One region of the Microcoleus sp. BM001215392 genome, then DNA from elsewhere that is predicted to be linked to it. Evidence: riboswitches for the same ligand, from Rfam matches in the RefSeq annotation. Region 1 holds a riboswitch; the other holds the start of a gene.
The links. Region 1 has a riboswitch for cobalamin ahead of QT974_RS05155 (energy-coupling factor ABC transporter permease). Riboswitches for the same ligand answer to the same signal wherever they lie in the genome.

Region 1 (15,128 bases):
GATCGCACATAGTCCATTTCCAGATAATGCTAGGATCGTAAAACAAGTAAGTGCGATCGCCTTTGGTAAATTCATGTGTTTGTGTCCAAATGTAAGTGTCATGATTTTGTGCCTCTAATTTTACGAACAGTAAAGTTTTATGATTTAGGTAGTGATTCCCAAATACAGATAGACTCTGGTTTGAGAGGGCAAGTTTTGGGGGCGATCGGATTTCCGCCGAGACCGATCCCAGTTAGCTTAGTCAAAGATTGCAAGGGTTTAATGTCACTAATTTTATTGTTTTCGAGACCTAGGCTAGATAGTTTAGTCAAAAATTGCAACGGTTTGATATCACTGATTTTATTGTTATTGAGACCGAGTGAAGTCAGGTTAGTCAAAGATTGCAACGGTTTGATGTCACTAATTTTATTGTTGCTGAGATGGATACCAGTCAGGTTAGTCAATGATTTTAGCGGTTTGATATCGATGATTTGATTGCTGTAGAGTTCGAGAAAAGTCACGCTAGTCAAAGATTGTAACGGTTGGATGTTTCTGATTTGATTGTCGCTGAGGCTGAGATAATCCAGTTCAATCAAGGATTGTAAGGGTTTGATGTCACTGATTTGATTGTTGTCAAGAGTGAGAAAAAACAGCTTAGTCAACGACTGTAACGGTTTAATGTCACTAATTTGATTGTGGTTGAGGGAGAGCGAAGTCAGTTGAGTCAAAAATTGCAAAGATTTGATGTCGCTGATTGTATTTCTGCTAAGGCCTAGTTCAGTTAGTTTAGTCAAAGATTGCAATGGTTTGATGTCGCTGATGTCATTGTTATCGAGGTCGAGTTGTGTGAGACTTGAAAGTTTCCGATCGGCCGCATCACAGTTAGTAGTCTTTGATTTCCGCAACATCACTTCAACCGTATGTTTAGTTTCAGGACTTAAAGAAGCTTTTTCGCGACACCAATCACCAAATGTTTTGTTTCCCTGCTGCGTCTGTGCAACTGATGGGGAAGATATATTTCCACACGATCCTAAACCGATCGCACTAAAAGCAACTACCACCATCAACCTTGACAAATTCACGTATTTCTGCATAACCATAAACCTCATAATTTTGCACCTCTAATTCCCTAAATAGTAAAGTTTTAGACAAAAAGCTTTCAGAGAGGACGATCGTCCTCTCTACAAACTGCACAGATCAACTCAAATATCGTCAGACAATTCACCAAATAGCGAATCAATATCAATCTCAGGAACAGCCACAGACTGAGCAACTGGTGAATGATTAGGAGACTCCGGCGACTTCACCGAATGTACATTTACTACTGGTGATTTGACTCCATTTTCCACAACAGACTTAGATTTCTTGACATTAATTACAGGTGAATGTGCTCCATTATCTCCATTTTTACTGGTTTCATTCCGCAGCAACATGGCCATCAAACCGTCCAGCAAACCTCCACTACCGCCGTTACCGTTGACTGTGACATCGGGAACAACGCGAACGCTACCATCGGAAACCGCTTGCATCAGTTGCAGCAGCGTGTAACTCTGCGTACCTAAAGCGTTGACACCAACTTGATAAGCATCCGCTTTTGCTTGTCCCATCAGCCGAATCCCTTCTGCTTCACCGCTTGCGTGTTCGATCGCAGCAGTTGCACTCAATTGGGCGATTTTCACCCCTTGTTCCGCCGCCACCACCTGATTTTGAATATTTGCGATCGCAGTTGCGCGCACCAATTCTTGACGCTGTGACTCTGAAATCCGCTGTACGTCGTAGGTTTTTTCTTGTTCCTGAGCAATTTTGCGATCGGTCAATGTTTGCATCAACTCCGGTGGCGGCGAAATCAAACCGATCAGCGTGTCCACAGCCTGCACGTCATAGGCGCGTAGGGCTTCGCGGACGTGTTCAGCGGCCTCTGCTTGACGTTGGCTGCGGGCGATCAAAAAGTCGAGAATCGTATATTCTTGAGAGGAATTGCGGAAATAATTGCCCACAATTGGACGCAGCACTTGGTCGATCAGATTTTGCATCGAACCTTGCCGCGAAATGACTCTCGGTGCATCCAAAGTACCGACATGAATGATTTGAAAAACTTCTAATTCAAAGGTAAATCCGTCAAAAGAAAGCAATTTTAAAGCGCTTAATTTCGAGTCGTAACCGTGTTCGCCGCTGAACCGCGTTGTAAAGTTTAAAACTACATCGGTAGTGGGAACAAGTTCGACTTTCATCACTTTTGTATTGATCGGATGTTTGCCCGGGTAAAGCGGTTCTACCCACACGCCTTTATCGCCTTTATTGACAAGATTGCCGTGGGTAAAAGCGACGCCGCTGACATCTTGGTGCGATTTGCCCACATAGGAAATGACTACGCCGACATAGCCGATCGGCACTTCGGTCATTTTTACCTGTTCAACCTGCACAAACCAGGGATTCAGGTTCCAAGAACCGGATAAAATCACCTGTTCTTGCAAGCCCCTGCGCCCGCCGCCTTTGATGAAAGATTGTGCTTTCTGGAAATTGTCGTGACCCGGAATTATCGGCCCGGCAATTTCACCTTCATCGATCGGAATGCCGTCGAGCACGTTGGCAATTCCGACGCGATCGGGAGCAAGTTTGTAGAGTTGAAGTTCCGACGGCTGCATACCTTTTGCAGCGGCATTGGCTGAAGTAATTACCTCAAATACAGCCGTATTGATCCGATAAGTACCAGTGGTGATAATTGCTAGCTGCCGTCCTTTTTCTCCACCCTCAGTGAGGAATTTGCGGGCATTTTGAAAATTGTCGCAATCAATGACTTTGCCTAAAATGCGATCGGGAGGAATAGTGGCTCCGTCATTGGCAATAATTAACCCAATTTCATCTTGAGGAACCACAACAACTGGTTCTCTGCGAACGCTATATTGCCACGGAAAATAACCAAAATGCCAGCCGGGAGGCAGGGTATCTGCTTGCAAACCTCCTTCGCCATCGAGTGCAATCAATCTACTGGATGGCAAGTTTTTGTTGGAGAATTTCTTGGTAACAATTCCTACTTCTCGTTCGCCGATCGCAATTAACCCTAAAGTCCAACCAATTTTAGGTATAAATATCAAAACCAGGAACATTGCGCCTACGGGATAGATCCAAATCGGGATGCTGAAACCTTCTTCTGGCACTGGTTGGACTTCTTGGGGTTGCGGAGGTGGCGATTTGACTTGGGCTGAAGTTGGTGGGCCAAAAGTGCCTGCTAGTGCGATCGTGGTTGCGAAAGATGCTGCTAAGGGTAAAAGCTTGCGAAGCCAACGTGATTTAGTCATAGTTTTCAATCTGCTTTAAGCTAAAATGTAGGGGAAATTTGTTTACTACAATCAGTATTCAATAGATTTCTTTGAAGGTCAATTCATTAAAGTCATTAATTATATTCATAAAAGTCATATTTATAGTATGATTTTGCAGCAAGTGCGATCGGTTTAAGGTACAACCAGTAGTCCGACAGGGGTTGAAACCCCTGCCTCAAAGCGAAAGTCCTCTCAAGAGGACTAATGAGTTTTTCAGTCCTCTTCAGAGGACTTTAGCTATTAGACAGGGAATTCATTCCCTGGCGGACTGACGGGCGGGCGAGTGACCAGAAACCGGGTTTTTTGCGACAATACTTTGCTATAGTCCACAGCTTCAGTAAAAACCCGGTTTATGAAGGTTGTGATGCGTCTAGGGCTGTTGATATTAACCGCCATCACCACCACCACCGCCATCACCACCACCGCCATCACCACCCCAACCACCACCACTCCAACTACCACCACCGATACTACCGCTACTGCCACCGCCACCGCCATTAATCATGAATATAGTAATGATTATTCCAAATATCCAAAGCACTGGAGAAGGGAGTCTGGGTTTTGTCAAAGAGCTTTTTCCCGAAGTAGATTGAGATTGCTTACCAGTTTGTTGCCAGCGAGGTTGAGGTACATTGATAATTGCCTGCGGAAATGCAATCTGCACTTCTAATTCTTGTTCTGGTTGAATAGGCTGACTTGCTACAAACTCAAATGTTTTAGGATCTACTTGACGAGGAACTGCTGCTGCACCAAAATTCGTAAAGGAGAGAACTTTCCCTGACAAAGCTTCTGGTAATTTCACCGTAACTTTTCCAGTATTAATCGGCGCTTTACGACCCGGTGCAATAGCTTTCCAATAAACTAGAGTATTCTCACCATCTAGCTGCAATCCACCTACCACCCGATATTTGATGACAAAAGTATGGGATTCTGGCGCTTTTAATTGATGTTGCCAGCGAATCCAAAGTTGATTGTTTTCAATCCCAGTGCTACTGGGAATTATTTGATTATTTTCGGCGACGGTGACATCTTTGATTTCATCGACTTTATCTAACGGAATGTAGCGATATCGTTCAGTGTTGTAGTCTGCGGTGAATACATATTTTTGTGTTTCTGTGACTAACATATCTCCGTTGGTTTGAACGTCGATGATGACGTTGATGTTTTCCCAGTAGAATGGTAGTTGTTGGGCGGCTACATGAGTTACTGTGACTAATAATAGGCTTAAGGAAGCTATTAAGCAAAAAACTATTTTTTTGAGGATTCGTTTATTTATCATAGGATTTCCACAAGATAACTGTTGACTACAATTATTCAACAGGTTTCTTTTGAAGTCAATTCATTAAAGTCATTGATTTATGTTCATAAAAGTCATATCTTCAGTCCAGCAGTCCGACAATCGATTAGTCCAGCAGTCCGACAGGGAATGAATTCCCTGTCTCAAAGCTAAAGTCCTCTGAAGAGGACTGAAGAAAGTAGGACTTACGCAAAAAAACCGGTTCCTTCCAAAAATCGTCACTTTTTCGATAAGTATTGACGCAGAAACCGAGTTTTTCGCTCCCCGTAAGTTCTGGACAGAACTCATTAGTCCTCTTCAGAGGACTTTAGCTTTGAGCCAGGGGTTTCAACCCCTGGCGGACTGGCGGACTAATAGGCAGAACCTAGAAACCATTAGATTTAGGTATCTAATAGCATAAATTTATCGTTGAAATACTACACTTAACAAAGTTAAAACCGTGCAACCAAACAGCGCTTCAAATGTATATCTACGCGAAGGTTTGTAAGGAGAAGAATGCCAAACGCGCAGTTCTCCATTAAAGCCGCGCGATTCTAAACTCAAGGAAACTTGACGATAATTTACCAAGGTTCGTTGCAGCAATTGTCCGATTAAAATACCTAAACTGCGCATTCCTAATTTCCAAGTGCGGTAGCCGCCGCGCGAGTTTTGGGCGATCCAAATTTCATCGGCGATCGCCAATAAGCTAAAAATAAAGCGATACATTAGTAATAGCAGTTCTGTGACTAACTCTGGACACCTTAATTTGCGGAGAATTTGCAAGATTTCGGTAAACGGGACTGTCAACAGGATGAAGTACATACAGCTTGTCGATGCGAAGGCGCGAGCCAATAGCAAGCTCACTTGGTATAGTCCAGTGCGACTCACATACAGATAAAAACTGCCGGTGTGAATGCCCCAACCTTGCCAAATATCCCATTGAATTGCCGAGATTCGATCGCCCGCAACCGCACCCACCGCCAACGCAGGTACACTCGACAGCAAAAACATCAGCGGTAGCAACAGCAAGCGCAGATAGAGTTTCGCCGGAATTCCCGCATAAACCACGATCCAGATTGTCAACCAAAGGCCGATCGCCAACTGCACCGCTGCATGAGAAACTAGAGACAGGATTAATAGGGCGATAGCAAAATATAGCTTGTGAGTTGGCGGCAACCCGCGCAAGCGATTTGTATAAGCCAGGCGATCGATCTGATGGTTCATTCCAAAGTCTTCCAGTCCGCGCAGGCGGACTTTGTGTGTGTAGAAGCGAATTCTATTCGCCGTTTATTCGCGATTCATTCCAAAGTCTTCCAGTCCGCGCAGGCGGCGGACTTTGTATGTGTAGAAGCGGTTTCAACCGCCGTTTATTCGCCATTCATTCCAGCGGCGATTTATCATCAGATTGCTGAGATTGCGATCGGCCTTTATACAACCCAATCACATAGCCAACTACGCCAGCGCCCACCGCCGCTTGAGACGCAAATAATAGACTAGCAATTTCGCTGCTAGCAGGCTCAAACAAATGATTGAACCAAGGCTTATAACTCGGTTGAATTTCCGTAATGGCTTTCTGAGCTTGGTCATCAGAACCGCCGTATTCACCCCGCACAAAAACCAGCGGAATTACAGCAAGAACAACTACAGAAACTGCCAGCAGCCAATTTTGTCGCGAGGTGGATTGGTAATTTTTAGTAAGTTTTTGACTCACAGATTTATGACTCCTGTCTCAGTAATTTCAAAGTTTCCAACTCCGGTTTTCCGTAAGAATGCAGCCAATTCCATACCAATAAAGTCAGCAATCCCTCACTAATCGCCAGAGGCACTTGAGTAATCGCAAAAATGCCAGCAAACTTGAGAAAAGAAGCCATAAAACCACCGCTTGCTGCCGGAAAAGCTAATGCCAACTGCATCGAAGTCACCACATAAGTCAGCAAATCTGCCAAAGCCGCCGCACAAAAAATTGCCAACCTTTGCTTACCAGTTCGCAACAGCAATCGATAGATAAAATATGCAGCAAACGGGCCAACAATCGCCATCGAAAACATATTCGCCCCCAACGTTGTCAGCCCGCCGTGGGCTAACAGTAACGTTTGAAAAAGCAGCACTAAAGCCCCCAGTACAGCCATCACCGAAGGGCCGAACAAAATCGCACCCAAACCCGTACCCGTTGGGTGAGAACAACTCCCCGTTACCGAGGGAATTTTTAAAGCAGAAAGCACAAAAGTAAACGCACCCGCTAAAGCTAGTAACAGTTTAAGTTCCGGGTGTTCTTTGGTAATTCGGGCGATCGCACGCAAACCCAACACAAAAAAAGGCAAAGCCACCATCCACCAAAACGCAGCCCATTGTACAGGCAAAAAACCTTCTGAAATGTGCATAGCTGCGGCTGGTGTTGCCGAAGCTAGGACAATATAACAACTCAAGCCAGCCATCAATCCCAGGCTGACTAACTTCCGATTTCGCGCCTTCATCAAGTACCTCGCAGATGAGACAATCTAAACTAACGCATCGGCGGGCATCCTGACTCAGAAAGCGACACGGCTTTCATTACAGTTGCGGGACAGCGCCGGACTTGCACCGAACTTTCCCCCTTTCGTCTAACGGCTGTTCCCCATTAGAACCGACTGGTTAGACATAGTTTAGTCGATCGCGCAACTCTGAGCCGATATTTTACAAAAATTATTTCAAATTAAGTAAATCAAGATCGCCTATTATCCTCATTTTCTTCCCTTTCTTCCTTCGCGTCCTTAGCGTCTTCGCGGTTCGTCAAAATCTTCACCAAATTAAAAATCATATCTAAATAAATAAACGCTATAATATTAATGAGTTTTGAGAAAAGCCGCCATGTTAAATTACAACTTCCCTAGGCACTGGCCCTCAGCAGAAGAACTACCAGACTCAGATGAAACACCAGTGGATAACGAACTGCAAGAATTAATACCAGGATTGCTGAAAGCAATATTGCTCATAATTTGGGCAGAACGCATGGACTGGTTTTTTGGAATAGACATGGGACTTTACCATCACCCTGACAAACCAGCTATTGTGCCAGATGCTTTCTTGAGTTTAGGTGTGGAAAGGTTTTATGACGAAGAATTGCGTCCCAGTTACGCGGTGTGGGAGGAAAAAGTGATGCCAACTTTTGTCCTCGAAGTTGTTTCCCCAACTTATCGCAACGAATATACCGCCAAGTTGGAAGAATATCAAAATTTAGGCATACTTTACTATGTCATTTATTCTTCTCGGCGTCGCCGCAAACCCCGTTTGGAAGTGCATAAGTTAGTCAATGGCAAGTATGAGTTACAGCCAGGAAATCTAGTTTGGATGCCTGAAATTGGTTTGGGAATTGGTTGTGAAAGGGGAAATTATTCTGGGGTGACAAGGGAATGGTTGTATTGGTACGATGCTGATGGCAAACGCTATCTGACTCCTGAAGAACAGGTGAAAGAATCAGCGCAACTTGTCCGACAGGAATCGCAACGTGCCGATCGACTAGCTGAACGATTGCGCGAGTTGGGGATAGATCCTGATACTATAAGCTAATTGAGAGGAAAAAGTGCCAGAATGACGCAGCCTGCGGGCGATCGCCAATCTAGTTTGTCCGCCGAGATCGATCGCCCTCAACCGACAATCTTCGGAAAAACCCGGTTTCTGCATCTCGAAATGTGCGAAAATTTATCAAAAAAATCAGCAAAGATGCGGCCTTATTTGGAACAGACAGAGAGTTTGACGGCAAAAATGGAGATGCAGATCGACAAAATGGATCTCGGGAGACGTGATTAAATAATGCTCATGGATCTGCGTTCTTACGATATCATCTGCTTTGGTGATGAAGTTCCAGGAGTTCTAGCCGTTATCTCAGCAGCACGAGAATACCGCCGCCGGACAAAGCTTTATCCGCGAGTTTTGCTGATGTCTAAAGGAAGCTTACAAGCAGGAATTGGCGGGCATTTAGTCAGAGGCGGCCTCGCTTATTTAGATCGAAGTCAAGTTAGTCAAGAACTGCAACAATCTTTAAATTTAGATACCTTCGGTTCACCCCCGACAATCTATAAAGAATTCCTGCAAAAATCTGGTGTCAGCGCGATCGCCCTTGACCCCAGCAAAGCCAGCGCAGCCCTGAAAGCAATGCTAGTACAAGCAGGAGTAGCACTTCTGAGCAAAGTAGAAATTAAATCAGTCAATAAAGAAGGTAAAAAAATTACTAGCATAATTACCTCAAAAGGGACAGTTTATGTAGGTAAACAATTTATTGATGCCACTGTCAATGGCGAATTAGCTCAAGCAGCAGGTGTGCGAAAGCTGAATGGATTTGAAACCTTGGGTTTGCCTAACTCAGAACTTCCAGTCACCCTAGTTTTTGAAACCCAAGGACTCAGTGTCAGAAGACTGAAAGAACTCGATTACCTTTATCTAAAACGCTTCACAAACCTTGCCGATTCTGAAGCTCAAAAATTTTTGCTGTCCGCAGCGGGGAAAGATGCCAAACTAGCAGAAGAACTCCGGCGGGAAATGATCGACCCCCGAGGAAATCTCAAAACTCTGTGGGCCGGCAACGATTACATCGATGTGCGATCGCCAGCTTTGTCTGTAGCATACCACTCTTTTAGAGGCAGAAAGCTATCTTTTTCTGAAACTGGCATAATTTTAGATGAAGGAAATATCGCCATACTTCCAGATCAAAGACTTTCGTGGAATGCACTGTTATTTGCAGTCACCGGTAGCGAAGCAGAAGCCTTAGCCAGAAGCGGTAGCAAACCCACAGCTAATATGCAAAAAGAGATGTCATTTGTGGCTAATTGGCTGAAAAGTTTGGGGGCTACTTATGTTACTCCGGCTTCCGAACTGTATATCAGACACGCTGGGAATGTGACGGGAGTTGTAGAACCTTTAACAGGCGCACAAATGCTGCGTGGTGGCGTACCAGCTAATGAAGCACTGGCAACATTTAGCTATCATTTTGATGTCCGCGGAGGCATTTCGGGGATTGGCGAGAAAGCAAACAGTCGAGGGTGGTTTAAAAGTCTGAGTTTCAAACAGCCTACCTTCAATATTGGCATCCGCCACGCATTAATGAACAATGTTCCTAACCTTGCAGTTGTCAGTCCCTGTTCTGGATTTGAAGGTCTTGCTTGTGCTGTCGGCCGAATTGTAGAATTCAACGCCGCAGTTGGTCAAGGTGTCGGTATTGCGGCCGTTAATGCCATTCTCAATAACCAAAATCTAGCCGATGTATCTAACCGAGAAGTGAGACAAGTTCTGGTTGAAACAGGCCAGTTACCTCGAATTTTTGGAGTTACAAACAACGCTGATGGAATATTATTAGCACAATTTGAGAGTCTTGTAAGTGCCGATGCTATTGCATAATATAGCACTTCTAAAAAAAGTGAGGTACGTTGTTGGGCCCGGTCTTTCTTATCTAATTGATAGGGTGTGGAGCCATCCCTTGTACCAAAAAAAGACAGAAAAATAAAGGTTCGTAGTGAGGACTTGAGTCCGCAGAAAAAGAAGGACTAAAGTCCTCACTACGAACCAAGTCTTAATTCTTGGGCGGGCATTTCGGATGAGTCCCTCCCTGCAAACAAATGTAAGCAATTTGACTTTGATCTAAATTCTTAGCTTCGGCAAAATTAACTCCTTGGAATCGACCCGATTTGCTACCGGGCGGACTTTGAATAAATTGCTCTGAAGGCGCCTTCCCCATAAATACAGCACCTTGAAAATTCGTTCCCGCTAAATTCGCACCTCTAAAATCTACTGAACTCACGTCCGCATTCCGCAAATTAGCATCTTGCAATCGAGCATCTTTTAAATTCGCGTTGGCGAGTTTAGCCGAACTTAAATCAGCATTTTGTAAGTTAGCACCGCTTAAATCAGCACCGGACAAATCAGCACCTTGCCATTCCGATTTAGACAAATTTGTCAAGGATAACTGAGTGCCTTGAGCCTTGACTTTGCCCAAACGCGCACTTTCTAAATTGGCGCCCGAAAAATTCGCGCTGCCTATATCTGCACCAGTAAAGCTTGCTTCTTTTAACATTGCTTGCTGCAAAGAAGCCCCAATTAAAAGACTGTTGCTAAGATTAGCTCCATTCAAATTTCCATTTGACAAATTAGCTTTGCTGAGGATGGCGCGCACAAAAGTAGTGCGGTTCATTACGGCGCTGTTCAAAGATGCTCCGGTTAAATTTGCTCCCTCAAAATTAGCTTCGCTTAAGTCAGAAATCCAATCGTCAAATGTCCCCGGACGCCTGTCTTCCCCAGTGCCGTAAAAGCGAATTCCCTGCAAGCTGGCATTGGTTAAATTGGCTTTTCTCAGCTTGATTCCTGATAAGTCAACTTTGTCTAATACTAAAGTGAATTGACCAGTGCCAGCCGGACTTTGCCCTAAATCTGTACGGCTTAAATCTGTGCCGTTGAGCTGGCTGCTATACACTGTGAGAATTTTGCCGATCGCCCTTTGCACTGTTCTCTGGCGGGTAGCCGCTAACTCGCGTTCCGCAGTCTTCCCTCCGTAGCGCAGGGATTCCAGGTCATTGCTGAGGGCTTGATTTAACCGCTGCAAGTCAGGTAAAGCTTTCGGCCCGGTACTGACTAAAGCTTGCTGGATCGCGTCCAGCATCGCCTTGCTTTCTTCTTGAGCTAGCAAATCCGCTAACAGCGGCACGGCGCGCGAGTCTTCCACCGCCCCCAAAGCCAAAATTGCCGATCGCCTCCCCGAGGTTCCGCTAGCCGAAGTCGGAGACAATTTGCTTACTAAAGCCACAAATAATTCGTCATTCCGCTGCCGAGAATCCCGCAAATTAGCTTGACTTTGAGTGTAGATCAGAGTGCCGACAAACAAAGCTAAAATCAATCCCGCGCTGCCGGTAGTAACTATCACTAAAGTTGTGCCCGGGTGCTGGCGAATCCAATTCCACAGACTGGGATCTTCTTTCATGTGGCTTTCCGGAGTCAAAACCAAAGCAGCAATCTGCGCGTCTTCCTCAGTCCATTCTTGACTCTTGACAGGATTGGGCGACACTTGGTGCGATTCCCTACCGGATAGCTTCGCCGCGCGTGCATTGACCACCAAAGTATTCGCGAGGCGATCGTGCCCCGATTGCCGTTTGTAGCGCAGTGCAAAAGCGCCATCTGCCAGGACTGACAAGCCGCTCAACGCCCCTAAAATAATTAAATCCGGAAACGCACCACTCAAGCGCCAAATGCCGTAAGCGACGCCCAGAGGCACTCCCCAGCGCCCCAAACTTTCGCGGATCAGCACTCGCCCCCAACCCGGAGGATTCCCCGACGCTGTGACGACTTTGACGCCGAACCATCGTTTGGGCAGAGTTTGACCGCTTTTGGCAAGCAAAAACAACTGCCACGCCGCTAAAACTGTCGGTGCCAGCAGTGCCCCCGACCAGAATAGATTAGTTAGGGGTGCAACTCTGGGGTTGCGATCGCGCACCGGGATAGCCAAAACACGAGCGACTGTTTCCGACGCTGCTACTACCGAGGAATTGAGGGGAACCGTTTGAGCTTCCTTGTTAACCAATGCTCCGATACTGAAGGGAACTAGGGCGCTGGCCGCAATTAACGAAATTTCAACGGCCCAAGCGCCACACCGGCGAACCAGTAGTGGCATTGGCTGGGATTGTCTCTGCCAAGACGGATCGGGTTGATTAATATCACCGGGTGCGGTTGGGCTAGCCATATTTAGAATTTCCTATTATTAGTCGTTTGTGTTCGAGGAATCAGAAGATATTGCCAATTTATACGCTATGTAGATTAGCACTCCGAGAACACCAAGAGTCATCAGGGCCGAAAGTAGCTGTACGATGCTATTGAAGACTGTCAGAACAACGATCGCTCCGACGGCAAAAACTGCCACCTGCCCTGGTTTGGGGAGTTTTTGAAACTTGTCCAGAGATTGATTGTAGAAGGTGCCGATGGCAAGATAGCTGTCTGGATTTTGTAGGATGAGAGGCGATCGTTCTAGTTTAGCTTTTAGTTCTCCGATCGCTTGCTGCCAATTGAAGTTATTTTGAGGATTCATAAAAAAATTCCGTAGTTAAGTCATTAGTCATCAGTCATTAGTCATTAGTCATTAGTCATCAGTCATCAGTCATTAGTCATTAGTCATTAGGTAGAAGGTAGAAGGTAGAAGGTAGAAGACATACACAGCAAGCTTGTTAGCGATATGTATTTTACTTTAATTAGGTAGATTTTACTTATTTGAGATTAATGTGTTTGGAACCGCAATTATCATCTATCGTCTAAAGAACTAGGACTAAATGCCATTGTGTGAGGAAATATGAAGATACACTGTGCGGGCGATCGCAAAAAACGGTGGTTTAGTGCGATCGCAACCCTAGCCTTGGGAATAATTTTAGCGGATGCCGGAGCCCTTCGGAGCCAACCGCTACAAATTGCTCCCGGATTTGCCGAACCGTTGAGCGTTTCTGGCGTCTCCGGCGGCTCGAACAATAGTGGCGACTGCGGTTTTGTCGCCCAAGGCCCGAACCATGTGATCGAAGTAACCCAGGATTTACCTTACTGGCGAATTGCAGTACAAACAGCAGGAGCACCGAGTTTGATGATTCAGGGCCCGAGGGGTCGTTTCTGCGTCCTACCAGCGAATGCTGCTGCGGGGAATGTAGAATTTTCCGGTTATGGGGACAAGGGGACTTATGTGATTTTTGTGGGCGATCGATCGCAAGCTCAACACCCTTACTCTCTCTCTATTTCCCAAAAGCGCAATTAACACTAAAACTGGATGATTAGCACTTAGCAACAAACAGCAGCTTTATCAACACAAAAAACACCCCAGCTTCTGACAGCAGATTCCCGCTAATTGAACTACAAATCGAGCAGGGGCAGGAACACGGGGCGCCGCGCCGTGTCCTGCGGGGATTAATCGAGCGATCGAGACTCGATCGCAGCCGAAGGGCTTCTTCCTGATTCCTGTTACTTAAATCGCTGACTCTCCAATTCCTCCTCAAGCGCGATCGTACCAAATTTGCAGAGCCAAGCGATGAACTTCGCGCCAACTAACATTTTTCACTCGGGCAATTTGGGCGCAATCTTCGTATTCCGGCTGTACGTTAACAATCGTTTCTCCCGACTTAGCAACTTTTATTTGCACCTCACCGTATTCTGTTTGAACTTTCTGGATTTCTCGCTCCAAAATAGTTCTCTGTTGAGTCGATCGCCTAATTCCCAGAGTAGTAGTCTCTCGAAACATCACAGCTTCGCAAGCCTCCTGAAATTCGGGATGACAAATCACACTTAACAAAACCCCCAGCCGCGACTTTTTCATCACAATTGGTGTAGTAAAAACATCCAGAGCTCCAGCGAGAAACAAAGCATCAAAAACATAGCCAATCGCCTGCGGGTTTAAATCATCAATTTGCGTTTCCAGTACAGAGATTGTTTCTTCCGAATTGCTAATTATTAATTGATAATTAGTTAAATCTTCCCTCTGTTTTTCATCCGTTAAATCCCTTACAAAATCCGTTGCTAATCTTCCTTCTCCCCTCTTTCTTACATCCATTACATCCCGTACATTGCTCGCTGCCGAACCTTCCTTCCTACCAATCCAGAGGCGCAAAATATTAGGAATTGCCAGATTTCGCGAACCTGCACCCAAACCAATGAGCTGAACTTGCATCGGCGGCGGCGGGCCAAAAGCAGAGGCGAGAGTACAGGCGATCGCAGTTCCCGTAGGAGTGCACAATTCGCGATCGATTCCATTACTATAAACTGGCACTTTATGCGTTTCCCACAACCGCATCACCGCAGGCGTGGGCACAGCTAACCTACCGTGGGCCGCCTTCACCGTACCCCCACCAGTCGGCATCGCCGAAAAGTAAAACTGATCAATATCCAACCAATCCAAACCCAAACAAGTACCGACAATATCAATAATTGCATCCGTAGCCCCCACCTCGTGAAAGTGAACCTCACTGGGGGGGATACCGTGTACCGCAGCCTCTGCATCTGCTAATTTGCCAAATACCGCCAAACTCCACGCTTGCACGCGCGGAGGCAATTTTGCAGCGACGATAATTTGCTCAATTTCTGGCAAGTGGCGGTGATGAGTGTGGCTAATTTCCGCATCTGCTTGGCCATGACTGTGAGAATGTTCTTCCCCATCATCATGATGCTGGTGGTGGTGGCGCCTGTCGAAAGTCGGCGATTCAGTTTCCGAGGGATCGAGGGCGGAGTCAGCAGCCAGATTATGGGATTTTAAAGGCAAATCGGCAGCTAAATCGACATAAAATTTAGTTGCTTGTTGAGTATTGCGGTGAACTAATTCGGCCCGCAATTGGTACTCAGTCGAAATGCGGAGTAAATGGAGTTTTTCGATTAGGTAGTCTAAGGGAACGCCCGCGTGTACAAGAGCTCCGAGGCACATATCGCCAGCAATGCCGGTTGGGCAGTCAAAATAAGCTATTTTATTCATTATTAACAATTAATTTTCAACATTGATTGTTTTAGCACATTTGTCGATCGCCCACTTAGCCTAAAATATCTTAAACATGGCAATTATTTACGGACTCCATCCA
Region 2 (15,128 bases), on a different contig from region 1:
TGCTGCTGTTGGGCAGACATTCCAATGCCCGTATCAGATACTTGCAAATAAACCCAATCGGTGCCGCCTGCTAGTTCCCGAGTCGCACGCAGCAGCACTGTTCCACTTTCAGTAAACTTCAGGGCATTCGAGAGCAAATTGAATAAAATCTGCCGAACTTTAGTCAAATCTGCATACATTAACCCCAAATTAGAAGAGCAAGAAATTTGCAATTGATTGTGATTTTTTTCGACTAAAGGGTGCAAGGTTGTAACGACTTCTTCGATTAAATTTCTGATATCAAAAGGTTCTAAGTAAAGCTCCATCCTACCCGCTTCTATCTTAGAAAGATCGAGAATGTCATTAATTAAAGTCAGCAAGTGTCTGCCGGCGTTACGAATTTTTTGGGTGTCTGGAACGATGTCTTCGAGTCCGGATTCGAGTGCTTCTTCTTCTAGCATTTCGCTGTAACCGATAATCGCGTTGAGCGGCGTCCGCAGCTCGTGGCTCATATTGGCTAAAAAAGTGCTTTTTGCTCTGGATGCTGCTTCAGCTTTGTGTAAGGCTTCTTGTAAGGCTATTTCGGCTTTTTTGCGCTCGGCAATTTCGATGCGGAGCAGTTTATTGGCGGCGGTGAGTTGACCGGTGCGCTGATCGACGGTCATTTCGAGCTGGGCTTTGGCTTTGGAGAGTGCTTCCTGGGCTCGCTGTCGTTCAAATCCTTCGATCGCCAGCGCTACCAAGTTTGCCAAAGAATCGGCGAAGGTGCGCTCCTCCAGAGCCCACTGGCGGGGCGCACCGATATGTTCGACAGAGAGGATGCCCACGATCTGGCCGCCGAGCCGAATTGCTACATTTAAGATCGATGAATTTGGCTTGCTCTGATTTGGCAGTACAGCGGAATGTTCTTCTACCGAAGATAAGTGGCACAAATGAGTTTCGGACTTTTGAGTGTTTGGCGCCGCTTTTAAAGGATTTTCCTCAGCTAAGTTTTCGCCCGGTGTCTCGCCTTGGGCGCCGACGATTGAAAATTGTACATCGCCTCCGGATATTTGCTGGCGACTCAAATGATTCTCGTGGGTGCGATCGTACAAGTCCAGACAAACTAATTTGAGGTTGGGGATTTTAAACTTAGAATGATTCAGTCCCTGGTATCGCTCTCGGGCGGGCGTCTTTGTATCGATCGATTCTGCTTGGTTTTGGGCGATCGCTCTGTGGGTAAAATTGAGCTGAGGTTCGCTCTGCTGGCGGGCGCCAAATCTGAAATGGTTGTAAAGCCAGACGCTGACTTTTTCCACTTCCAAAGTGCGAGCGGCAGCCTCGGTAATTTCGCGAATTCCCGCATTCAGCGCACCGCTGTTGAGAGTCCTCTGCCGGCCTAGCTGCAACAGAGCCAGACTCTGGCGGCGGAGGCGATGTTCGCTTTCTTGGAGGGTTTGTTCTGCTTGCTTGCGCTGGGTGAGGTCGTACAAAGCGCACAATGTCGCCGCCTCACCTTTGAACACCAGCGGCTGAACCGAGATCGTGGCCCAGAAATGGCTACCGTCAGATTTTTTGCAATTGAGTTCGTAGTCTTGAAGGTATCCGTCTTTGGCCAGGGCCTCTAGTACAAGCGGCCGGTCGCTCGGATTGAAATAAAAGTCTCGGGTGTGAGAGCCGATCAATGATTCGACAGCTATGTTCAGGAGATTCGCCGATTTCACGTTTGCATACAGAATTAAGCCGTCACAGAGGCGAGAGACCAGTATCGGTACCGGAGTTGCCGAGGCGATCGCCCGAAACTGCTGTTCGCTTTGAGAGAGCAAGTGAGCTTCCATCGTATCGGAATGTTCGGTGGTAGTCTCCAGCAAAATTTCTAGATCTACCTTTTCGCCCTTCAAGTTTTCAAGTTCTGCACTCAGTCGCTGAACGTCCAAAAGTAGCTGTTCTCTTGATGGTTCTTCCTGCATAGCAATTGAGAATTGGTATTTTTTAGTCGGTACTGAAGTTTGTTACAGTTTGGTGGTAACTTAACTATGACTTATTCCGCTTCACTTGTACCCCACTCATGCTCCTGCCCGGACTTTTTCGGGGACTCAGCGTTACCTTTTTGGATTTTTTATTCTAATTCTAAGTGCAACGAAGGCATCAGCCGCTGCAAGTTCTTCAGTGATTTTCCCTGCCAGGGTATCTGTTTAGAGCCTTTGACGGCGATTTGAATATTTTTTTGCTGGCGCACTTTGATCACAAATTTTGAGACAATATTAATTCCCGAACTGTTTAAAAATTCTAGCTTTCGCAAGTCTAGAGTAATTGTGTTTGGCGATGAGTCAGTTACTTCGTTGAGCAGATCGACGATCGGCGCGTATTCTTCCGTCTGGCTGAGCCGGAATGAGCCGCAGCAGGTAATTGTTTGAGTAGCGCGATCGTACTCAATGCTGTAGTCTTTGGTCTGAATCTCCATACTTTTGTCAGTTCTATGTTGTGAGCGGTAAAGGGGTCTGATCTGTGGGATATCGCCATCCGTGCCCTCGGCTGGCACCGTCGAATTTCGGCAGGCAAGTCTGTTGCCGAATGCCTGGGTGTGTGTAACTTGCACTACATATACTGCCAACTGTACCATTGCCGCAGGGCATTTATCTGTTATTTGGGGAGCGATCTGTTGCAAGGCAAGGCGGATTAACAAGACCAGCTTTTGCTAAAGTTCCGAGCCATAGATTCCGTTTTTTTTAGAGAATTGGTATTGACAATATTACCAAAATATGATAAAAATTTGCCATCTAGCACGGCAGTGAGTTGGAGAATATTTAATGGCAATTTCTGAAATAACCGAAAAGCTTTTGGCTGCTAAAAAAGCTAAGGGAATTAGTTTTGCAGAATTGGAAAAAGTTTTGGGTCGCGATGAAGTTTGGATTGCCGCAGTTATTTACCGTCAAGCTACCGCATCGGTGGATGAAGCCGAAAAAATTGGATTGGCTTTGGGACTGTCGGACGAGATGGCTGCGGTGCTGTGCGAACCTCCGTTAAAAGGTTCTTTGGATGCAGCAGTTCCAGTTGACCCGCTGATTTATCGGTTCTATGAAATTATGCAGGTGTACGGGATGCCGCTCAAAGCAGTGATCCACGAAAAATTTGGTGACGGGATTATGAGCGCGATCGACTTTACTTTGGATGTCGAGAAAGAAACAGACCCAAAAGGCGATCGAGTGAAAATAATTATGTCAGGAAAATTTTTGGAATACAAAAAATGGTAAGCGAGTGCCGCGAGTGCTCAAGAGGGAAAATTTAAAATTTGGTCGCATGACTCATGACTCATAAGTGATGGCTCAAAAGTGCTAACTTAGAAATAGAGAGCGCGAAGCTTGAGCAGGCAAAAAATGTAAACAAGCCCCTGACTTAATTCGTGTAGATCCCTAAGTTTTAGACGAAGGTTAAACCTCCAAAATTTATCCGTGGAGTAAATCTCAAATCTAAAATCGTTCGACTGAGCGAAGTCGAAGTCTAAAATCGACTGACTGGCTGGGGTGTCCGCTTGGGAAACCTTTCTAGGGCTAAGAATCGCTCCCGGCGAAACTTTCCAGTCGAAACAAGCAACCGCAACCGTCAAGTAAGAGGCTAAATATGTCAAAATATGACTCCCATCTCAGATGCTCCTTTTGCGGTAAGTCGCAGGAGTACGTCCGCAAGTTAATAGCTGGGCCCGGCGTCTACATTTGCGATGAATGCGTGGAACTGTGCAATGAAATTTTAGAAGAGGAGTTCTTTGACTCCAGCAAAACAATTGGTCAGCAGATTCCCCAGTCAGAGGTGCGAGAGTCGCAGGGACAAGGAACGAAACGCCCGGGTCGATCGAACAAATCGAAAATTGTTCTAGCTCAAATTCCCAAACCCACAGAAATTAAACAGCATTTAGACAACCACGTCATCGGGCAGCACTCAGCCAAAAAAGTCCTGTCTGTAGCAGTTTACAACCATTACAAGCGCTTGAGCGTAGACCAAGCCAAAGACAGCGGCAAGTCTTCCCCCGACAGCGATGTGGAACTGCAAAAATCCAATATCATGCTAGTCGGGCCCACAGGTTGCGGCAAAACTCTGTTAGCGCAAAGTTTGGCGCAAATGCTCGAAGTCCCGTTTGCAGTAGCCGATGCGACGACGCTGACAGAAGCTGGATATGTCGGCGACGATGTAGAAAATATCTTGCTGCGGCTACTGCAAATGTCAGATTTTGATGTCGAATCTGCACAGCGCGGGATTATTTATATTGATGAAATTGACAAGATTGCTCGCAAAAGCGAAAACACTTCGATCACCAGAGATGTTTCGGGAGAAGGAGTGCAACAAGCGCTACTAAAAATGTTGGAAGGAACGGTAGTTAATGTGCCCCCACAAGGCGGCCGCAAACATCCTTACCAAGATTTTATTCAAGTTGACACGAGCAAGATTCTATTTATTTGCGGCGGTGCTTTTGTCGGCTTAGAAAAAATAGTTGACCAGCGTTTGGGTAAAAAATCCTTGGGCTTTATTCAGCCAACAGAAACTGAAAGCAACTCGACTTTGCCGGCAAAGGATAAGCGGGCGGCTGATATTTTGCAGCAGGTACAGCCGGATGATTTAGTCAAGTTTGGCTTGATTCCTGAGTTTGTGGGGCGGATTCCGGTGGTGACGGTGATTTCGCCGCTGGATGAAGCAGCGTTGATGCAGATTTTGACTGAGCCCCGGAATGCGCTGGTGAAGCAGTATCAGAAGCTGTTGAAGATGGACAGCGTGGAGTTGGAATTTGAGCCGGAAGCGCTGCGGGCGATCGCCCAGGAAGCCTACCGACGCAAAACCGGCGCGAGAGCTCTCCGCAGCATTTTGGAGGAGTTAATGCTCGATGTGATGTACGAATTGCCTTCCCGCAAGGATGTTGCTCACTGTACGATTACGAAGGAAATGGTCGAGAAGCGATCGACTGCCGAATTGCTGTGGCATCCCGCATGGCACAAACAGCACGAAACAGCTTAATTTATAGTCTGTAGGGTGCGCAGCGCGCACCTTACAAGCTTAGCCAATTTACTTTATGACAGTTAAAAAAATGTCAACAGATATAGATAAAAAAAGTGAAACATACAGCGTTTCAGTATTCAGTCTGGTGGTACGGACTGTAATTTACAGCGGTTTTATGGCTGGCATACTAGCATCTTTTTACAATTTCCAACTCAACACTATTAAAATCTCAAGTAGTGGCAAATCTTGGTCAGCAGAAGCAGATATGGTTTCCATCAATCAAGCGCAGGAAGATTACTATGCAAAAAATAACAAATTTAGTGATTCCCTGGAAGGGTTAGGTCTACAAGGAGCTCTCGGCAGAGATAACTATAGGACTCAAATTCAGTCATTATTAATGAAGCCAGTTCAAACGTTGGAGAATAAGCGCGAACCAGCACAATTTGAAACCGCGATCGCGATTGCTATACCTATGAATTTCTCTATGGAAGCGGAAAAAGAATACGGCGCAGTATATATAGGAGCAGTATTTGCTTTCAAAAAAGATGTTAGCAATCAACTAACAACTATTTCAGCAATCTGCCAAAGCGAGCCGGAAAAAAAGGGGTATCGAAGCAATCCGATGCAGCCAACTTTTGACGGCACAGAAATTCACTGCCCGCCCGATACAACTATTTTAAGGTAATACCTTTAAACTATTTTGTGTCATTGTTTGATTGTCTAAAGAAAATTCAAACTTCCAATTGCCAGGCTTGGCATCCTTTGTAAAATTGTACCCGCACCAAGTATTTAGTCGATCTGCGGTTGTTCTTAAACGAGATAGACCCTGGGCTGCCAATTTTCCTTGAGAGTCAAATACGCTACAAGTAGCGTAATATTCTTGCTTTGACAAGTTAGTGACACTGACAGCAAAATAGACTTTTTGTGTTTTTTCTAATGACACAAAATCTATAATTTGTTCCGATTTTAGCTCGCTAGTTAACATCACTTGAGTCACAGGTTTTAAATTCGGTTTTCTGGCTTCTGGTTGGGATTTAACTACTTGTTGAAGTTGAGGAGATTTCAAGATAAACGGGAGAAAAATAGCGGCACTTACTGTCAACACTCCGATTGATATCAGTGGAAGTTTTGATTTTTTAGGCTGGCGAACTACCTCCAGGGAAATTAAAGCATTGAGGGCTGCATCTGCGGAAGCATAGCGGTGTTTAAAATTCGGTTCCACCATTTTTTGCAGCCAGTCAAGAAATTCTGGAGTAAGCTGCGGTAAGCGATGTTTAAAATTAATTCGCCCCGTATCGTCCATCAAGCTGCCAACTTCGGTAGAATTGAGGCCGATTAGCAAGCAAATTAGCGTGGCGCCGAGGCTGTATAAATCGGATGCGACTGTTAGCTGGCGGTTGAACATTTGTTCGGGTGGCATAAAACCCAAGGTGCCTTTGACAACGCTGCTAGCCGCCACTTCTCCCCCCCCGATTCTAGCAAATCCGAAATCGACAAGGCTGACATTCATCCTGTCATCAACCAAGATATTTTCCGGTTTTAAATCTCTGTGAATAACTGGCGGAACGCGGTTTTGCAAGTATTTAAGGATTTCTAAAACAGAGATAGCAATTTGCTTGGTTCGCTGCGGTGTTAGCTGGCCCAAAGTTGCGAGGGAATCGGCATTTTTGTATTCCTGTATCATGCAGAAACCCGATGCAGTTGGAAAGGAATCTAAATAGCGGGGAATGCTGGGATGATCCAGTTCTCGCAAAATCTTAATTTCTTGTTCGCAAGCTTGATATTGAGCCCAATTAGCGCCTGTTTGGGCAAATTGAAATTGTTTGACAACAACCGAACGTTTGGTATTAATTTCGGTAGCGAGATAGGTAACTCTTCCGCCGGCGCGGTTGTGTCCGAGTTCGCGAGTTACTTGATAGCCGTAGTTGGAAAAGTCAGGAAAAGCGTTCATAAGTAATTTGTAAGGTTTGTAGTAAGAACTTCAGTCCTGAAAAGGTTTGTACGTGACTTAGGCATCTATGCCAAAGAAACCGGGTTTTTTACCAAATTTGCTACGCTCAGACGAAAGATTTTCGTAAAAAACCCGGTTTCTGACCGCCCGTGCGTCCAGGAGTATTAAGGACATTTGGTTATGGTTTAATTAAAGTTGGTTCCGATTTGCGATATTCGGCAATGATTCTGTTTCTTTTAAAAACTATCAAGTTAAGTAATGGAATAGCCGTGGCGGCGAGAGAGGCGATGGTAATTCCTCCTCTAACTAAAATCTCTCTTGGTTCAACTGAATCTAGATTATTCGCAAAATTCAAAAACAGTTGAAATCCGGCTCCTAAATTTATGCAAAACCCAGCGGTGAGAAATCCGATAGTTACAGCATCTTGCTCGGAAACTCCTCTTTCAAGCCGAACGGAAATCATACCATTAACTCCGAGCGAACACATAAAACTAAGCCAACAAACAAGTATAAATATATATCCCGTACCCAGCAGCATATTTATCATTTCTCCTATAGATCCCAGAGCCAGAATAGTAAGTAAAATGATAATCACAACTACAGAAGCTGCAAATTTCCTGATGTTCAAACCGCTAATATTCGCAACACTACCCGCTGAAGCACCGAGTAAAGCTGACACCACACAGCCAATTAACAAAGCCATGTAGAATATACCCGGAACGCCATTATAATCACTCCCCAGAATTATTCTACAAAAACTATCTGCTCCTATAAGCATTATGGCAACTCCCAAATTTGCTCCTAAAATAGCTCCTAAGCGATCGATTTTTGTTCCCTTTACTTGGGCAGCGAGCGTTTGTTCCGCTGCTATAAATCCCGTGAGGACCGCCGCTAATAAGAACCAAGAAATCCCTGAAATCCCTGGATATATACTAAACAGCCAACCGACGCAGATAAACAAGAACATAAACATCCGTCTATTTAGAGAAAAATAGGGCATTGGTATTGTTTCGGGAAGAGGAGCAGTTTTAACTTGAATCGCAAATTTATGGCACTCTGGATCGGAATTAGCGTGGAGGATAATCTGCCGCTGATAACTTTGACTTGCTAGCAATTTGCTCGTATCTACCGCAATTTGACACTCCAATTCATTGCTTTCAAATGACTGCGGTTCAAAGGATATCCAAGAGTGATCGTAAGGGGTATGTGGCGGATCGTTCGGATGCGGTGCGACTTCCCATCTTCCTGCTAAAATTGTATCTGGAATTGGGTTGCTTATAGTGACGGTTTGTGTTACTTTTTCTGCAAATTCTGTGGCTGTGAACTGAATACGATCGCGCTCAAGCCTCACTTTAGGTAAACTGCTGGCATCCAGAGACTTCAAAACAGCCAAAGCATCAACAGCCGATTTGTACCTATCTTGTATTCTCGGCGCTACCATTGTTTCCAGCCAGTTCATCCAACCCTGCTGCAATGGCGGTACTAAATGCCGAAAATGAATGCTATAATTATCGTCAATCAAGTTGCCGACATCGACAGATTTTGTACCAGTTAACAAGCAAATCAGCGTCGCACCCAAGCCGTAAAGGTCGGATGCTTCTGTTAATTGTCGGTTGAACATTTGCTCTGGTGGCATAAATCCCATTGTGCCTTTGACTACGCTGCTGGCGGCGATATTTCCGCCTCCCAAGCGCGCAAAACCGAAGTCTACTAGGTAAACATTTAACTCGTCATCTATCAACAAGTTTTCCGGTTTGATGTCGCGGTGAATTACGGGTGGTGTTTGGGATTGCAGGTAAGCTAAAATTTCTAGAGTGGCGATCGCAATTTGTTTAATATCCGGTGGCGAGAAAGTCCGGGCGATCGCAGATTCGGCATTTTTGTATTCCTGTACCATGCAAAATCCGCTGTCAGTCCCGAAAGCATCGAGATAGCGGGGAATTCCAGGGTGTGCGAGCTTTTTGAGCACTTTGATTTCCTGTTCGTAAGCTTCGTATTCTGTCCAGCTAGCACCTAATTGGGCGAATTGAAATTGCTTGATGACAACTGGCTTTGTTGTGTTAATTTTTGTAGCGAGATAGGTGACGCGGCCGCCCAAACTGTTGTACCCGAGTTCGCGGGTTACTTGATAGCCGTGTGTGGAAAAGTCGGGAAAAGCGTTCATAAGGTTTGAGCGTTCGGACTTCAGTCCGCAGAAATATCAGAGGACTAAAGTCCTTACTACGAACTGGGTTAATTTATGTGGGTAGATATTAAAAATCGCTGTTACCAAGATAACTTTTTTCCAAAAGGGCGGCAAGTGCGGTATGATGTGATTCGCGATCGGTTCTAGCGGGGAGCAGCCGCTAGAGGAAACGGGGAAAGTTCGGTGCAAGTCCGGCGCTGTCCCGCAACTGTAATGAAACTCTTGTGGTTTCTCAAGTCAGAATGCCCGCCGATATTTAACTAACTTTTGAACGCATCTGCGAGGTACGGATGATGAATGGAACTAAAGGTAACACGGCTGTACGCACAAAACACTGTCTTTTGGTTTGCACTGCTTGCGCTAGTGTTTGGAAAAACGGGAAGCGCGAAGGTAAAAGCGGTGGCCAACAATTTATGGAAGATTTATCGAAACTCGCTCAAGATTGGGAGTTTTCCGATAAATTTGAGATTCAAGAGGTTGAGTGCATGAGTGCTTGCAGTCATTCTTGTGCGGTGTCTTTTGCTGCTGCTGGAAAGTACACTTATTTGTTTGGCGATTTGCCTGCAAATGAGCCGGAAAGTGTCGAGGCTGTACTGGAATGCGCGGGTCAATACTATGCTAAGCCGGATGGTTTGTTGCCTTGGGCTGAACGTCCTCAAGCTCTGAAAAAAGGTGTTTTGGCTAAAATTCCGCCGCTGGGAAATTAAGCTCTTTCCTTCCATACTTTGCCCATCGGCGATAACTAAGACCACCAATCCGCCAGGGACTTAAGTCCCTGGCTAATAGCGAAAGTCCTCTAAAGAGGACTGAGAATAAAAATTTGAACTCATTAGTCCTATGCAAGAGGACTTTCGCTTTGAGGCAGGGGTTTCAACCCCTGCCGGACTGTCGGTTTAACGAGTTTTTTGTCAGCAATTGACCTAAAATTGAAAGATATTCCATCACACAAACAGCAACAAAAGTATCCATGCACAAGATTCCTGTTACAGTCATCACTGGTTTTCTCGGTAGCGGCAAAACTACCTTAATTCGCCACTTATTGCAAAACAATCAAGGCCGCCGCATAGCTGTTTTAGTTAACGAATTTGGCGAAATTGGAATTGACGGAGAATTGCTGCGCGATTGCCAAGTTTGCGATGATGGAGAAGAGGCAATAACCAATATTGTAGAATTAACAAATGGTTGTCTTTGCTGCACTGTTCAAGAGGAATTCTTGCCGACTATGCAGGAATTGTTGAAGCGCAAAGACCAAATTGATTGTATCTTAATTGAGACTTCTGGCCTCGCACTTCCTAAGCCTTTGATTCAAGCTTTTCGCTGGCCGGAAATTCGCACGGGTGCTACTGTTGATGGCGTGGTTGCTGTTGTTGATTGCGAAGCTATTGCTAGCGGTAATTTTGTGGGGGATATTGATGCTTTGATGGCGCAGCGACAGGCTGATGATAGTTTGGATCACGAAACGCCGATCGAGGAATTGTTTGAAGATCAGTTGGCCTGTGCCGATATGGTACTGTTGACGAAGGTCGATCGCGTAAATTCAGAAACTCAACAGAAAGTTCAAACCTGGTTGCAGCAAGAGTTACGCCCGAGTGTAAAAATTGTGCCTTGCAAGGCTGGCGAAATTAACCCCGATGTGCTGTTGGGATTTAATGCGGCGGTTGAGGATGATTTGGAGTCCCGCCCGAGTCACCACGACACGGAAGAGGAACACGAGCACGATGATGATATTAACTCGACTTTCTTTATTGCCGATCGCGAATTTGAACCGGAAGCCTTGGTGAAAAAGCTGCAAGCCTTGATGCAGCAGGAAGAAATCTATCGAATTAAAGGGTTTGTGGCGGTTCCCAAGAAACCGATGCGGATGGTGTTGCAAGGTGTTGGCGATCGCATAGAATGTTTTTACGATCGCCCTTGGCAACCTTCCGAGCTCCGCCAAACCAAGCTGGTGATTATTGGCAAAGAGTTGGAGCGCGATCGAATTGCAGCTATAATCGGCAATTAATTCTCTTGAGTCATTAGTCATTAGTTATTAGTCATTAGTCATTAGTCACGGACACTGACCTCAGAAACCCGGTTTCTTGCTAGATTTCTCGTTTTTTTTCCCAAAACTCGTAGAAACCGGGTTTCTAGCCCAATGTCCAATATTCAAAAGCTCTTGCGAACAATTTATTAACATTATTTAATCTGGTGGCTGCTGTCAGCTTGTCTGGTGTACAATAACGATAATGGTTATCATTGTACAATAATCGAGGTAAAATATGGTGACTGCTAGGGCGATCGAATCAGTTCCCGTAACCGTTCTTACAGGCTACTTGGGAGCCGGCAAAACTACGCTACTCAACCACATTTTAACACAGGAACACGGTAAAAAAGTTGCAGTCATTGTCAACGAATTCGGCGAAGTAGGCATCGACAACCAACTAATCATTGATGCTGACGAAGAAATTTTCGAGATGAACAATGGCTGCATTTGCTGTACAGTCCGAGGCGACTTAATTCGGATTATCGGCAACTTGATGAAGCGGCGCGACAAATTTGACCACATAGTCATCGAAACCACAGGTTTAGCCGACCCCGCACCAGTAATTCAGACATTTTTTGTAGACGAAGATATGCGCGACAAATTGCTGCTAGATGCAGTAATCACTGTCGTTGATGCTAAGCACGTATGGCAACATTGGGATGCAGAGGAAGTTCAAGAACAAATTGCCTTTGCTGACGTAGTTTTGCTAAACAAAACAGATTTGGTCACAACCGAAGAGTTGGCAGAATTAGAAAAGCGAATTCGCGCCATGAATGCAATGGCAAAAATCCACCGCACCCGCAACGCTGAATTAGATATGAATGCTTTGTTGGGTGTCAAAGCATTTGATTTGAACCGCGCTCTAGAAATTGAACCCGACTTTTTGGGCGAACACGAACACGAACACGACGCAACAGTAACTTCCGTAGCAATAGTCGAACCCGGTGCGATTGACGGCAATAAATTTAGCGATTGGATTGAGGAATTGCTGCGAACTCAAGGCCCGAATATCTTTCGCACAAAAGGCATTTTAAACATAGCTGGAAAAAACGAGCGATTTGTTTTTCAAGGAGTGCACATGATATTTGATGGCCGGCCCGATAGACTTTGGAAGGCCACGGAAACTCCGAAAAACGAACTCGTATTTATCGGCCGCAACTTAAACGAAACTCAATTGCGAGAGGATTTCCATCAGTGTCTAGTTTAAAAGGTCGCGAACAAACCCTTGACTTCTACGCCAAAGCCATGCTGTCTGACTATATAACTGCTGTTAATTGGTCGCCGGATGGCGCAACTTTAGCAGTTTGTTCCGCTGCGGGCGAAGTGATGCTGGCGACAGGGGAAATTAATCAATTATCTTTACAACCGCTGCAAACTGCTACAGGAAAATCAGCAGATTGTTTGTCTTTTTCCGCCGACAGTCAATTCTTAGCTGCGGGCGGACAAGACGGAAAAGTTCAAATTTGGCGCGTTGATTCTGGGGAATTAATCGCTAATTTGGATAACCAGCGGGTCTGGGTTGATAAGTTAGCTTGGAGTCCGCACTCCAATCAATTAGCTTTCAGTCTGGGCCGCTGCGTTCAAGTCTGGAATGCTGATGATAATGTTGTGGAAGTAACGCTGAATTTCGACTCGTCATCTATCCTCGATTTAGCATGGCATCCTCTTGTTCAATATCTGGCAGTTAGCGGCTATCAAGGTGTTAAAGTTTGGAGTGGCGATGACTGGGACGAAGACCCGGAAATTTTATCAGTACCGTCTGTAACAGGTGCAATTGCTTGGTCGCCCCAAGGGGAATATTTAGCTTGCGGTAATATGGACAACTCCCTAATTGTTAGTGAATGGGGCAGTTTTGAACCGTGGGTAATGCAGGGTTTTCCGGGGAAGGTTCGGGAGTTGGCTTGGTCGGATAGAACTAATTCTTTGGGTGCACCTTTGTTAGCCGCTTCGAGTTCTGGAGGCATTTCTGTTTGGGAAAGAGATGCTGATGAAAGTGTCGGTTGGAATTCTTGGGGGTTAGAAGTGCATGAAAATGTCGTAAGTGCGATCGCCTTTCAACCTAACACATTTTTATTAGCTTCTGCATCCGCCGACGATCAACTTTGTTTGTGGTACGAAGCAGCACAATTGCTGCAAATTCTCGAAGGCGCACAGGGCGGTTTTTCCTGTCTCGCATGGCACCCCGATGGTCAGTTTCTGGCGGCTGGGGGGAATGGCGGCGAATTGCTGGTTTGGTCGTAATTCTTGCCCTGCAAGGGATTCAACCGATGTTAAATTGGCTGCTGGGTGTCGGTACTCGCTTGAGCCCAACATAAACAATTGAAAACTTGTCTTGACAAATTGCTAGATTACCATAACATTTTATTGTAGGGCCCAAGTCCTGACTGCGAACCAATTTTATCGCAGGTTTGCTGCATTATCCTTAAGGGCGATCGACAATTATGACACAACAGCAATTTCTCGAACAACTCAACAGCATTCTCGACCAAAACCACCTGCTGAAACACCCGTTCTACCAAATGTGGAACGAAGGCAAACTCGACCTCGCAATGCTGCAAGAGTACGCACAAGAATACTACCTGCAAGTCCACAACTTCCCCACCTACGTCAGCGCTACGCACGCCGCCTGTGACGACATCAAAATTCGTCAAATGCTCCTCGAAAACCTGATAGAAGAAGAAAGAGGCTGCGCAAATCACCCCGAACTGTGGCTGCGCTTCGCCGAAGGTTTGGGTTTAGATAGAACAGCAGTTCTCGAACGCGAACACCTAGAAAAAACCACCGAATCCGTCCGCATTCTCAAAGACTTAGCGCGCAGCGAATCTCCCGCCAAAGGTTTAGCCGCCCTCTACGCTTACGAAGCACAAATCCCCGAAGTTTCCACAACCAAAATCGCTGGTTTAAAGGAATTCTACGGCATCGATTCACAAGCTGCTTTGTCTTTCTTTCAAGTTCACGAAAAAGCCGACGAGTTCCACTCGCAAGCCACCCGCGAAGCGCTGTTACAGCTTTGTGAAACTGAAGAAGCACAACAGGAAGCGCTATTAGCTGCCGAAAAAGCAACTTTTGCTCTTAATTTACTGCTTGATGGTGTTTACGAAACCTTTTGTCAAGCTAAGTAAGCAAAACCTCTATATGTAGCCCCTGTAGGGACACTCCAAGAGCCTATTAGTGTCAACTTAAGCTATCAGTCCGCCAGTCCTCCCACCCACCCGCCAGTCCGCCAGGGACTGAAGTCCCTGTCTAATAGCTAAAGTCCTCTAAAGAGGACTAATGAGTTTAAAATTTTTATTCTCAGTCCTCTTAAGAGGACTTTAGCTTTGAGGCAGGGGTTTCAACCCTTGCCGGACTATGGGTTTTACCTTAAGTTGACACGCCTTGGGCATTGCCGTGTCCCTACGGGGAACTTTTTGCGTAAGTAAGAGTAAAAAATGCACTACAGATAAATCCTGTGCCTCCAGGAATGCTATCCTCTCTTTCTCGTCAAAATTCCTTGACTGGGACTGAACAGCAAAGCTACTAAAAATAATCCAAAAACAACTAATACAATTGCTGCACCAGATGGCATATTAAAATAATAGCTAAGATACATTCCAGTCAGACTAGCTGTAATTCCAATAATTGCCCCCACTCCCATCATTAAATGTAACTCTTTTACTAACAAATACGCCGTAATTCCCGGCCCGATTAACAGCGAAATTACTAACAGTGCGCCCACAGTTTGCAAACTCGCAACCACAGTCAGCGTAATCGCCGAAATCATCCCCAAGTAAATCCAGTTTACAGGCAAACCAGACGCTTGCGCCCCCAACGGATCGAAGGTATAAAATAGCAGTTCTTTGTAAAAGATTTTAACTGCAACCAAAATAATTACAGTTATCAAAAAAGTCTGCTGTACGTCAGACGGTGCAACTGACAATATATTTCCAAACAAAAACCCGTCTAAGTCTAGTTTTGTTGTCCGCAATAAGCTAATTAAGGTGACGCTAATTGCTAGAAATGTTGACAAAATTAATGCCATGACT

Region 2: linked by a shared signal. The riboswitch ahead of QT974_RS02770 (DUF1636 domain-containing protein) and the one ahead of QT974_RS05155 (energy-coupling factor ABC transporter permease) in region 1 are both predicted to bind cobalamin.

What each region holds. Positions count from the first base shown of each region.
Region 1 is NZ_JAUBOJ010000026.1:11,894-27,021, forward strand. Features, by position in the region: gene QT974_RS05125 (leucine-rich repeat domain-containing protein) at 1-102, opposite strand, end outside; gene QT974_RS05130 (leucine-rich repeat domain-containing protein) at 138-1,088, opposite strand; gene QT974_RS05135 (SPFH domain-containing protein) at 1,182-3,278, opposite strand; gene QT974_RS05140 (DUF2207 domain-containing protein) at 3,685-4,578, opposite strand; gene cbiQ (cobalt ECF transporter T component CbiQ) at 4,999-5,799, opposite strand; gene QT974_RS05150 (energy-coupling factor ABC transporter substrate-binding protein) at 5,954-6,286, opposite strand; gene QT974_RS05155 (energy-coupling factor ABC transporter permease) at 6,291-7,049, opposite strand; cobalamin riboswitch at 7,072-7,218, opposite strand; gene QT974_RS05160 (Uma2 family endonuclease) at 7,423-8,121, shown strand; gene QT974_RS05165 (hypothetical protein) at 8,143-8,361, shown strand; gene QT974_RS05170 (FAD-dependent oxidoreductase) at 8,371-9,945, shown strand; gene QT974_RS05175 (pentapeptide repeat-containing protein) at 10,118-12,274, opposite strand; gene QT974_RS05180 (hypothetical protein) at 12,293-12,616, opposite strand; gene QT974_RS05185 (hypothetical protein) at 12,875-13,324, shown strand; gene larC (nickel pincer cofactor biosynthesis protein LarC) at 13,559-15,025, opposite strand; gene QT974_RS05195 (L-threonylcarbamoyladenylate synthase) at 15,102-15,128, shown strand, end outside.
Region 2 is NZ_JAUBOJ010000012.1:21,819-36,946, reverse strand. Features, by position in the region: gene QT974_RS02805 (sensor histidine kinase) at 1-1,928, opposite strand, end outside; gene QT974_RS02800 (slr1659 superfamily regulator) at 2,078-2,422, opposite strand; gene cynS (cyanase) at 2,769-3,212, shown strand; gene clpX (ATP-dependent protease ATP-binding subunit ClpX) at 3,580-4,962, shown strand; gene QT974_RS02785 (type IV pilin-like G/H family protein) at 5,018-5,629, shown strand; gene QT974_RS02780 (serine/threonine protein kinase) at 5,621-6,895, opposite strand; gene QT974_RS02775 (serine/threonine protein kinase) at 7,074-9,059, opposite strand; cobalamin riboswitch at 9,202-9,348, shown strand; gene QT974_RS02770 (DUF1636 domain-containing protein) at 9,371-9,787, shown strand; gene cobW (cobalamin biosynthesis protein CobW) at 10,048-11,082, shown strand; gene QT974_RS02760 (CobW family GTP-binding protein) at 11,339-12,310, shown strand; gene QT974_RS02755 (WD40 repeat domain-containing protein) at 12,298-13,344, shown strand; gene QT974_RS02750 (CADD family putative folate metabolism protein) at 13,545-14,225, shown strand; gene QT974_RS02745 (metal ABC transporter permease) at 14,570-15,128, opposite strand, start outside.